One region of the Streptomyces sp. SID5469 genome, then DNA from elsewhere that is predicted to be linked to it. Evidence: riboswitches for the same ligand, from Rfam matches in the RefSeq annotation. Region 1 holds a riboswitch; the other holds the start of a gene.
The links. Region 1 has a riboswitch for S-adenosylmethionine ahead of GTY58_RS31535 (aminotransferase class V-fold PLP-dependent enzyme). Riboswitches for the same ligand answer to the same signal wherever they lie in the genome.
Positions count from the first base shown of each region.

Region 2: it holds a riboswitch for S-adenosylmethionine, as region 1 does, so the genes downstream of both, GTY58_RS37405 (amino acid ABC transporter permease) here and GTY58_RS31535 (aminotransferase class V-fold PLP-dependent enzyme) in region 1, are expected to answer to the same signal.

Region 1 is NZ_WWIN01000001.1:7,287,951-7,292,351, reverse strand. Features, by position in the region: gene GTY58_RS31535 (aminotransferase class V-fold PLP-dependent enzyme) at 1-826, opposite strand, end outside; SAM riboswitch class IV at 1,003-1,119, opposite strand; gene trpD (anthranilate phosphoribosyltransferase) at 1,204-2,268, opposite strand; gene GTY58_RS31525 (ubiquinol-cytochrome c reductase cytochrome b subunit) at 2,427-4,073, opposite strand; gene GTY58_RS31520 (Rieske 2Fe-2S domain-containing protein) at 4,070-4,401, opposite strand, start outside.
Region 2 is NZ_WWIN01000001.1:8,584,598-8,588,998, forward strand. Features, by position in the region: gene GTY58_RS37400 (jacalin-like lectin) at 1-350, opposite strand, end outside; SAM riboswitch class IV at 695-803, shown strand; gene GTY58_RS37405 (amino acid ABC transporter permease) at 1,135-2,115, shown strand; gene GTY58_RS37410 (amino acid ABC transporter ATP-binding protein) at 2,112-2,897, shown strand; gene GTY58_RS37415 (ABC transporter substrate-binding protein) at 2,970-3,995, shown strand; gene GTY58_RS37420 (GNAT family N-acetyltransferase) at 4,023-4,401, shown strand, end outside.

The sequences.
Region 1 (4,401 bases):
CGTCCACCCCGCCGTCCGTACGCCGCGTGACCTTGCGGCTGGCGCCGCCGCCGGCGAGGTACGGCTCGGCCGCACGCAGCCAGTCGGCGCGTCCGGCGAGCACACCGGACCCGAACGGCGCGTACAGCTTGTGCCCGGAGAAGGCGACCCAGTCGACGTCCAACTCCCGTACGGAGACGGGGTGGTGGGGCGCGAGCTGGGCGGCGTCGAGGACGATGCGGGCGCCGTGCGCATGGGCGGCGGCGGCCAGTTCACGTACCGGCCACAGCTCGCCGGTGACGTTGGAGGCACCGGTGACGCACACCAGGGCCGGACCGTGCGGGTCACGGCCGGCGAGGGCGCGCTCGAGGGTCTCGACGGCCTGCTGGGGGGTGCGCGGGGCGTTCAGGTACGTCACCCGGGCGTCGCGCCACGGCAGCAGCGAGGCGTGGTGCTCGGTCTCGAAGACGAAGACCTGGCAGTCGGCCGGAAGGGCGGCGGCGAGGAGATTGAGCGAGTCGGTGGTGGACCGGGTGAAGACGACCTGGTCGCCGTCCCGGCAGTCGAGGAACTCGGCGACGGTCCTGCGGGCGTTCTCGAACAGGTCGGTGGACAGCTGGGAGAGATACCCGGCACCCCGGTGGACGGAGCCGTAGTAGGGGGCGTACGCGGCGACGTCGTCCCAGACGCGCTGGAGGGCGGGGGCGCTGGCGGCGTAGTCGAGGGCGGCGTAGGTGACCTCGCCACCGGTGACGAGCGGGACGGTGACCTCGCGGCCCAGAACGGGCAGGTGTCCCGAAATGTCACAGCAAACGGTCTGGTCGGCGGCAGCGGTGGAGACGGACATGGGTGTACTCCCGTGAAGAGCAGGCGGAATCACCGTGCCGGACAGCGCGAAACGCGCACGTCAACGGCACAGGAAAGGTGAAAAGGGGATTGCGGAGGCGGGGCTCGGCGCCCTATCGCATTCGCTTGCTCACGGAAGGCTCCCTCGAACGACCAGGACCCCTGGTGATTACGAGGGGTCCGCGCTTGCCGTAGACCTCGCTGCCTACGACCTGGTCTTCACCCGGGGCACCCCGCCACGGACGGAGGGTTGCCGGACAGTCGGCCGGGGCCTCATGACTGTCGCTCATGACCTGATACAGCATCTTGCCATACGATCTTCGACGCGCAAGGCGCAGTCCAGAATCCGGACCGCGCCCCGCGTCACCTCGCCACGGCTCAGGCGTTGCTGGCCGCCACCCACCGCTCCAGCGCCCTCTTCGCGGCTCCCGAGTCGATCGCCTCCGCCGCCTGCGCCATACCCGCGCGCAGCTGCTCCGCGAGGGTCCCGGCGCCCGGGGACAGGGCCACCAGGGCCGCCGCCGAGTTCAGCAGCACCGCGTCCCGTACCGGCCCCGTCTCGCCGTTCAGCAGGCGCCGGGCGACATCCGCGTTGTACGCCGCGTCCGCGCCCCGCAGCGCCTCCACCGGGACCAGGTCGAGGCCGACGTCGCGGGGGTCGAAGGACTCCTCGGTGACCTTGCCCTCGCGGACGACCCAGACCCGGGAGGTCGACGTGGTGGTCAGCTCGTCGAGGCCGTCGTCGCCGCGGAAGACCAGCGAGGAGTTGCCGCGCTCGGCGAAGACACCGGCCACGATGGGGGCCATGCGGGGGTCGGCGACTCCGACGGCCTGTGCCTTCACCCGGGCCGGATTCGTCAGCGGGCCGAGGACGTTGAACGTCGTCCGGATCCCCAACTGCCCCCGCGCCGCCGCCACATGCCGCAGCGCCGGATGGAACTTCACCGCGAAGCAGATGGTGATCCCGGCTTCCTCGGCCACCTCGGCGACCCGCTTGGGGGTCAGCTGAAGATTGATGCCGAGCTTCTCCAGGACGTCCGAGGAACCGGACGCGGAGGACGCGGCCCGGTTGCCGTGCTTGACGACCTTGGCACCCGTGCCGGCCACGACGATCGACGACATCGTGGAGATGTTGACGGTCTTCGCGCCGTCACCGCCGGTGCCGACGATGTCGACGGTCGCTCCGGGCACCTCGATCAGATTCGCGTGCTCGTACATCGCCCGGACCAGCCCGGAGATCTCCTCGACCGTCTCGCCCTTGGCGCGCAGCGCCACCAGGAACCCGGCGATCTGCGCGTCCGTGGCCTCGCCGCGCATGATCCGGTCCATCGCCCAGGCCGTGTCGTCCGCGCTCTGGTCGCGGCCGTCGAGCAGGCCGTTCAGCACCTCGGGCCAGGAACGGCCCGCCGCGATGTCGCCTCCAGCGGGGTTCACAGCGCTCATGGTCGCTCCTGGGTTCGTAGCCGTACGACGGTGGAACTCAGCCCCCTTAAGCCCCAGGGGGTGAGTCCACCCTATCCAGGTGGAGAGACGGCAAAGAGCCCCGTCCATGCAATGGACGGGGCTCCTGCCGTGGCGATCAGTACAGATCAGTCAGGTGATCAGTGGTGGCCGTGGCCGCTCGTGATCTCCTTGTACTCCTCGACGGTGGGCTTGGGGATCTGGTTGTCGTCCCCGTAGTACGCGCCGCTGAGCTTGGCGCGCAGCTTCTCCGTCACCTTGGGCTTGCGCTCGACACCGTTCTCGTCGACCACCGGGCCGATCGCGGCCGGCTCGTACTGCTCGTGCGCGGTGAGCGTGTGCAGCGCGTCCTGGCTGAGCGGCTCGTGGATCTCGATGAACTCACCGTGCGGCAGGCGCTTGATGATGCCCGACTCACGGCCGTGCAGCACCTTGTCCCGGTCCCGGCGCTGGAGGCCGAGGCAGATCCGCTTGGTGATGACGAACACGAGGACCGGCACGACGAAGAAGCCGATCCGGACGAACCAGGTGATCGAGTTGATCGACAGGTGGAAGTGCGTCGCCCAGAGGTCGTTGCCGCCACCGATGAGCAGGACGAAGTACCAGCTGATCCAGGCCGCGCCGAACCCGGTCCGGGTCGGGACGTTGCGCGGGCGGTCCAGGATGTGGTGCTCGCGCTTGTCGCCGGTGACCCAGGACTCGATGAACGGGTAGACCGCGATCGCGGCCAGGACCAGCGGGAAGATCACCAGCGGGATGAACACGCCCAGGACGAGCGTGTGACCCCAGAGGTTGATCTCCCAGCCCGGCATGACACGGATCAGGCCCTCGGAGAAGCCCATGTACCAGTCGGGCTGGGCGCCCGTGGACACCATGTCCGGACGGTAGGGGCCCATGGACCAGATCGGGTTGATGGAGGCGATCGCCGCGATGGCCGCGATGACACCGAAGACCAGGAAGAAGAAGCCTCCGGCCTTGGCCATGTAGACCGGCAGCAGCGGCATGCCGACGACGTTGTTGTTCGTCTTTCCGGGGCCCGCGAACTGCGTGTGCTTGTGGTAGAAGACCAGGATCAGGTGGCCGACCACCAGGCCGAGCATGATGCCCGGCAGCAGCAGGACGTGGACCGAGTAGAAGCGGGCCACGAAGTCGCCGCCCGGGAACTCGCCGCCGAAGAGGAAGAACGACAGGTACGTGCCCACGATCGGCACGGACAGGACCGCGCCCTCCATGAAGCGGACACCGGTGCCGGAGAGCAGGTCGTCCGGGAGCGAGTAACCGGTGAAGCCGGTGAACATGCCGAGGACGAACAGCAGGAAGCCGAACAGCCAGTTGACCTCACGCGGCTTGCGGAACGCACCCGTGAAGAAGACGCGCATCATGTGCACGAACATGCCGGCGAGGAAGATCAGCGCCGCCCAGTGGTGGATCTGCCGGATCAGCAGACCACCGCGCACATCGAAGGAGATGTGCATGGTCGAGTTGAACGCCTCCGACATCAGCTGCCCCTGGAGCGGGACATAGCTGCCGTTGTACGTCACCTCGTTCATCGACGGGTGGAAGAACAGCGTCAGATACACACCCGTGAGGATGATGATGATGAAGCTGTAGAGGCAGACCTCACCCAACATGAACGACCAGTGGTCGGGGAAGATCTTGCGCATGTTGGACTTGGCCAGGGAGTAGATCCCCAGGCGGCCGTCGGCCCAGTCGGCGACCCGCTCACCGGCGGGCGCCTTCCCGCGCGCACGCGAGTCGGGGGACGGTGTGTTTGACGTGGCGCTCATCCGCGCTCCCAGAATGCAGGACCGACGGGCTCTTCGAAGTCGCCGAGCGCCTCGAGGTAGCCCTCGTCGTTCACACCGATGCGCAGCTGCGGCAGGGCGTGACCGGCCGGGCCGAAGATCACTCGGGCACCGTCGGAGAGGTCGAAGGTGGACTGGTGGCACGGGCACAGCACGTGGTGCGTCTGCTGCTCGTACAGGGAGATCGGGCAGCCGACGTGGGTGCAGATCTTCGAGTAGGCCACGATGCCCTCGTGGGACCACTCGAGTTCCTTCTTGTCCTTGATGTTGTCCGGCTGAAGCCGGACGATCATCAGGGCCGCCTTCGCGA
Region 2 (4,401 bases), 1.3 Mb from region 1:
TCGTCACCGTCCCAGGCATAGGTCGAGACGGTGTTGAGGCCGCTGCCGATGCCCGCGCCCCCGCTGGTCGCCGTGCGGTAGGGGTGGGTGTCCGTGGAGTACAGGTACGCGTGGTAGTTGAAGTCCTCCTGGACGTTGACGATGTCGTACGGCGCGATGCGCCGGCCGATCTCCGTGGTGCTCGTGTCGCGCGGCGTCGAGGCGCTGGAGAGGGACTCCGGCAGACCGGCGACGTTGTAGGTGAGCACGCTGAACGTGCCCGAGTCGGCCGCCGCGGCGGGGGAGGCGCTCACCGTGAGCCCGCCGACGGCCACGGCCGCGGTCGCCAGACAGGCGAGAAGTCTGCGCATGAGGGGGTCTCCTGGGGGTGAGGAAAGAGCGCGAGTGATGCGAGCATGTCAAAATGTAGCGACAAGCTCCGGGCGCACGGCGTCTTCGAAACTTTCGAAAACTTCAGCCGGTGAGCGCCGGGCCGATCACCGTGGTGACACGTGTACGACGGCCGACTCGCGGCCGTGCGGCCGCTGTCCGACGCGCGGATTCGTGTGCACGCGGAAACACGGCACCGGAACACGCCCTGGAGGTACGGCAGTTCACGCGCAAGGGCGCCAACACGGGCGCGGACGTGCACGTATCACCTGATGGACCAGCGTTGACATCGACTCCGGCGCCTGTCTTACTTACGCCCCAGAACGGTCAAGAGCGTCAGCGACAAGCCCTGGCTTGCTGACCGGCAACCCTCGCGACGCGGTGGGGTGCCCCAGGTGACGACCGGACCGGATGACCTTCGGTAAGCGCGAGGCCCCCCAAGGGCCGGAACAGTGACGGTGACGGCGATGGACGCAGCTACGAGGACGACCGCACAGCGGCGCCCCCGCCGCGTCCTGCTGTGCGCGAACCGCTGTGTCGATCTGCTCCGTGTCAGCAGCGCGCTGTGTACCGCCCCGGGCTCTGCCCGCCGTCGAGGCTGACGGCGTTCTGATTCTCTGACGCGCACCGCCGCCGCGGTGTGCTCTCCGCCCGCCCAGTCCCCGGTTCCGGCGCTCTCCCGTGCTTCGTCTCCCGCAGCGGCCTTGCGCCGCCGTGTGCCGTCGCGCTCGCCGCCCGGGGTGTCCGACTCCGCTGGAGCCTGCCATGAGTGAACTCCCTGGCGCCGCCGTGTCCCTTCTCTCCGCGCCACCCGACGGCACCGCCCCGCGGCCCCTGGCGGCCCAGCGTGTGCTGCCGCTGCGCCGGCCCGGCCGCTGGATCCTCACGGCGATCGTGCTCGTGCTGGTCGCCCAGATCGGCCACGGGCTGGTGACCAACCCCTTCTACCAGTGGGACCGCTTCGCCTACTGGTTCCTGCGCCCCACGATCCTCGACGGACTGCTCATCACTCTCGAAGTGGCGGCGTACAGCGCCGTGTTGGGGCTGCTCGGTGGCATCCTGCTGGCACTGGCCCGGCTCTCCCGCAGCCCCGTGCTGCGCGCGGTCAGCTGGGTCTACGTGTGGCTGCTGCGCTCGGTGCCGCTGATCGTGGTGCTGATCTTCCTCTACAACTTCAGCGCCCTCTACAAGACGCTCAGCCTCGGAGTGCCCTTCGGCCCGGCCTTCCTCACCTTCGACGAGTCCCGGCTCGCCACCGACATGGCCGTCGCGGTCGTCGGACTGAGCCTCAACGAGGCGGCCTACGCGGCCGAGGTCGTCCGCGGCGGCATTCTCTCCGTCGACCAGGGACAGCACGAGGCGGCCGCCGCGCTCGGCCTGCCGAAGAGCTACCAGTTCACGAAGATCGTCTTCCCGCAGGCCCTCAGGTCCATCACCCCGAACTACGTCAACCAGCTGATCGGCCTGATCAAGGGCACCTCACTGGTGTTCTACGTGTCGCTGCTCGACCTGTTCGGCTCCGCACAGACCATGGGCAGCACCTATCCCGGCGACATCGTGCCGCTGCTCCTGGTCGTCACCGTCTGGTACCTGATCCTCACGAGCATCGTGTCCGTCGTCCAGTTCTACGTCGAGCGGCACTACGCCCGGGGCGCCACGCGCTCCCTGCCGCCGACCCCGTTGCAGAAGCTGCGGACCGCGCTCGGTGACCTGCGGGCCCGCATACGCAGGGAGGCCGCCCTATGACCACCGAGACCCTCAAAGTCGACTCCGCCGCGGTCGAGGTCCACGACGTGCACAAGTGGTACGGCGCCCACCGGGTGCTGAACGGCGTGGAGCTGACCGTGCGACCGGGTGAGGTGACCGTGATCCTCGGCCCCTCCGGGTCCGGCAAGTCCACCCTGCTGCGGGTGATCAACCACCTGGAGAAGCCCGAGGTCGGCTACGTCAGCGTGAACGGCGAGCTGATCGGCGTCCGCCGGCACGGCGACAGGCTCAAGGAGCTGAGCGAGCGCGTCATCCTGGCCCAGCGCAGCCGTATCGGCTTCGTCTTCCAGAACTTCAACCTCTTCCCGCATCTGACCGTCCTCGACAACGTGGCCGCGGCCCCCGTCGCGACCGGCCGGCTGAAGAAGCCCGAGGCCCAGGAACTGGCGCGCGACCTGCTCGGCCGGGTGGGCCTCGCCGACCGGACCGGCGCCTACCCACGGCAGTTGTCCGGCGGCCAGCAGCAGCGCGTGGCCATCGCCCGCGCCCTCGCCCTGCGGCCCGGCGTCATCCTCTTCGACGAACCGACCTCCGCGCTCGACCCCGAACTCGTCGGCGAAGTACTCGCCGTCATCAAGGACCTCGCCACCAGCGGCACCACCCTCGTCGTCGTCACCCACGAGATCGGTTTCGCCCGCGAGGTCGCCGACCGGGTGGTCTTCATGGACGGCGGCCGGATCGTCGAACAGGGCCCGCCCGCCGAGGTTCTGGACCATCCGAAACACGAGCGGACCAGGGATTTCCTGAGCAAGGTGCTCTGAGCCCGCAGCCCGCCCCCGAAGCACACCTCCGTCACCGATCACCCTCACCGCACACCGGACAAGGACATACCCATGCGCACCCTCAGCCTCCGCAGCAGACTCCTCCGCGGCCTCACCGCGGGTACCGCCGTCGCCTCTCTCGCCGCCGGGCTCGCCGCATGCGGGGGCGACAGCGACGCGGCCACCACGACCGACAGCGCGGCGTCCGGGACCGTCACCGTGGGCCGACTCTCCAACGGCGCCGCCAAGGAGACCGAGCTCAAGGTGTCCGAGGTGAAGTCCATCAGCGCCGAGCTGCCCGAGTCCGTCGCCAAGAGCGGCAAGCTGGTCATCGGTGTGGGCGGGCTGCCCTCCGGCTCCGCGCCGCTGAACTACGTGGGCGAGGACCAGAAGACCCTCACCGGTGTCGAACCCGACCTGGGCCGGCTGGTGGCCGCCGTCCTCGGACTGAAGCCGGAGCTGAAGAACTCGACCTGGGAGAACCTGTTCGTCGGCATCGACAGCGGAAAGTCCGACGTGGGCTTCTCTAACATCACCGTCACCGAGGAGCGCAAGAAGAAGTACGAGTTCGCCTCCTACCGGCAGGACAACCTGGCGTTCGAGGCGGCCAAGAAGAACAACTGGAACTTCGACGGCGACTACAAGAACCTGGCCGGCCAGACCGTCGCCGTGGGCGCGGGCACCAACCAGGAGAGGATCCTTCTGGAGTGGAAGGCGAAGCTGGCGAAGGAGGGCAAGAAGCTCACCGTCAAGTACTTCCAGGACAACAACAGCACCTATCTGGCGCTGTCCAGCGGGAAGATCGACGCCTACTTCGGCCCCAGCCCCGCATTCGCCTACCACGTCACCCGGGTCGCGAAGACCCCCGCTCCGACGCGTATCGCGGGCAAGTACTCCGGAGCCGGCGCGACGCTCCAGGGCCTGATCGCGGCCACCGCGAAGAAGGACAGCGGACTGGCCAAGCCGGTCGCCGACGCGATCAACTACCTGATCAAGAACGGTCAGTACGCGAAGTGGCTGGCCGCCTGGAACCTCTCCAACGAAGCCGTCGCCAAGTCCGAGATCGACCCGGCGGGCCTGCCGCTCGACAACTCCTGACCTGTCACACGGAGATACCGGAACACCATGTCGACCAGTGTCCTTCCCGTCGCGTCGCGGAGCCCGGAGGCACCCCATGTGCTGGACAACGCCGCCTGGGCCGCGCTGACCGGGCCGCACGCCCGCTTCGCCGAACGCGTGGGCCGCGCCGCCCGCTATCCGCTGGACGTGTCCCCCTTCACCGCGCTCGCCGACCCGTCCGATCCACGCGCCTGGGACGACCTGGCCGCACTCGTCGGCCCCGGCACCGTCACCCCCGTCTCGGGGGCGACGGTGCCGCCCGCCGGCTGGGAGACCGTGCGCAGCGGCCACGGCGTCCAACTGGTCGCCACCGCCCTGCACTCGGAACCCGCCCCCGAAGCGGTACGGCTGGGGCCCGGCGACGTACCCGAGATCCTGGAGCTGG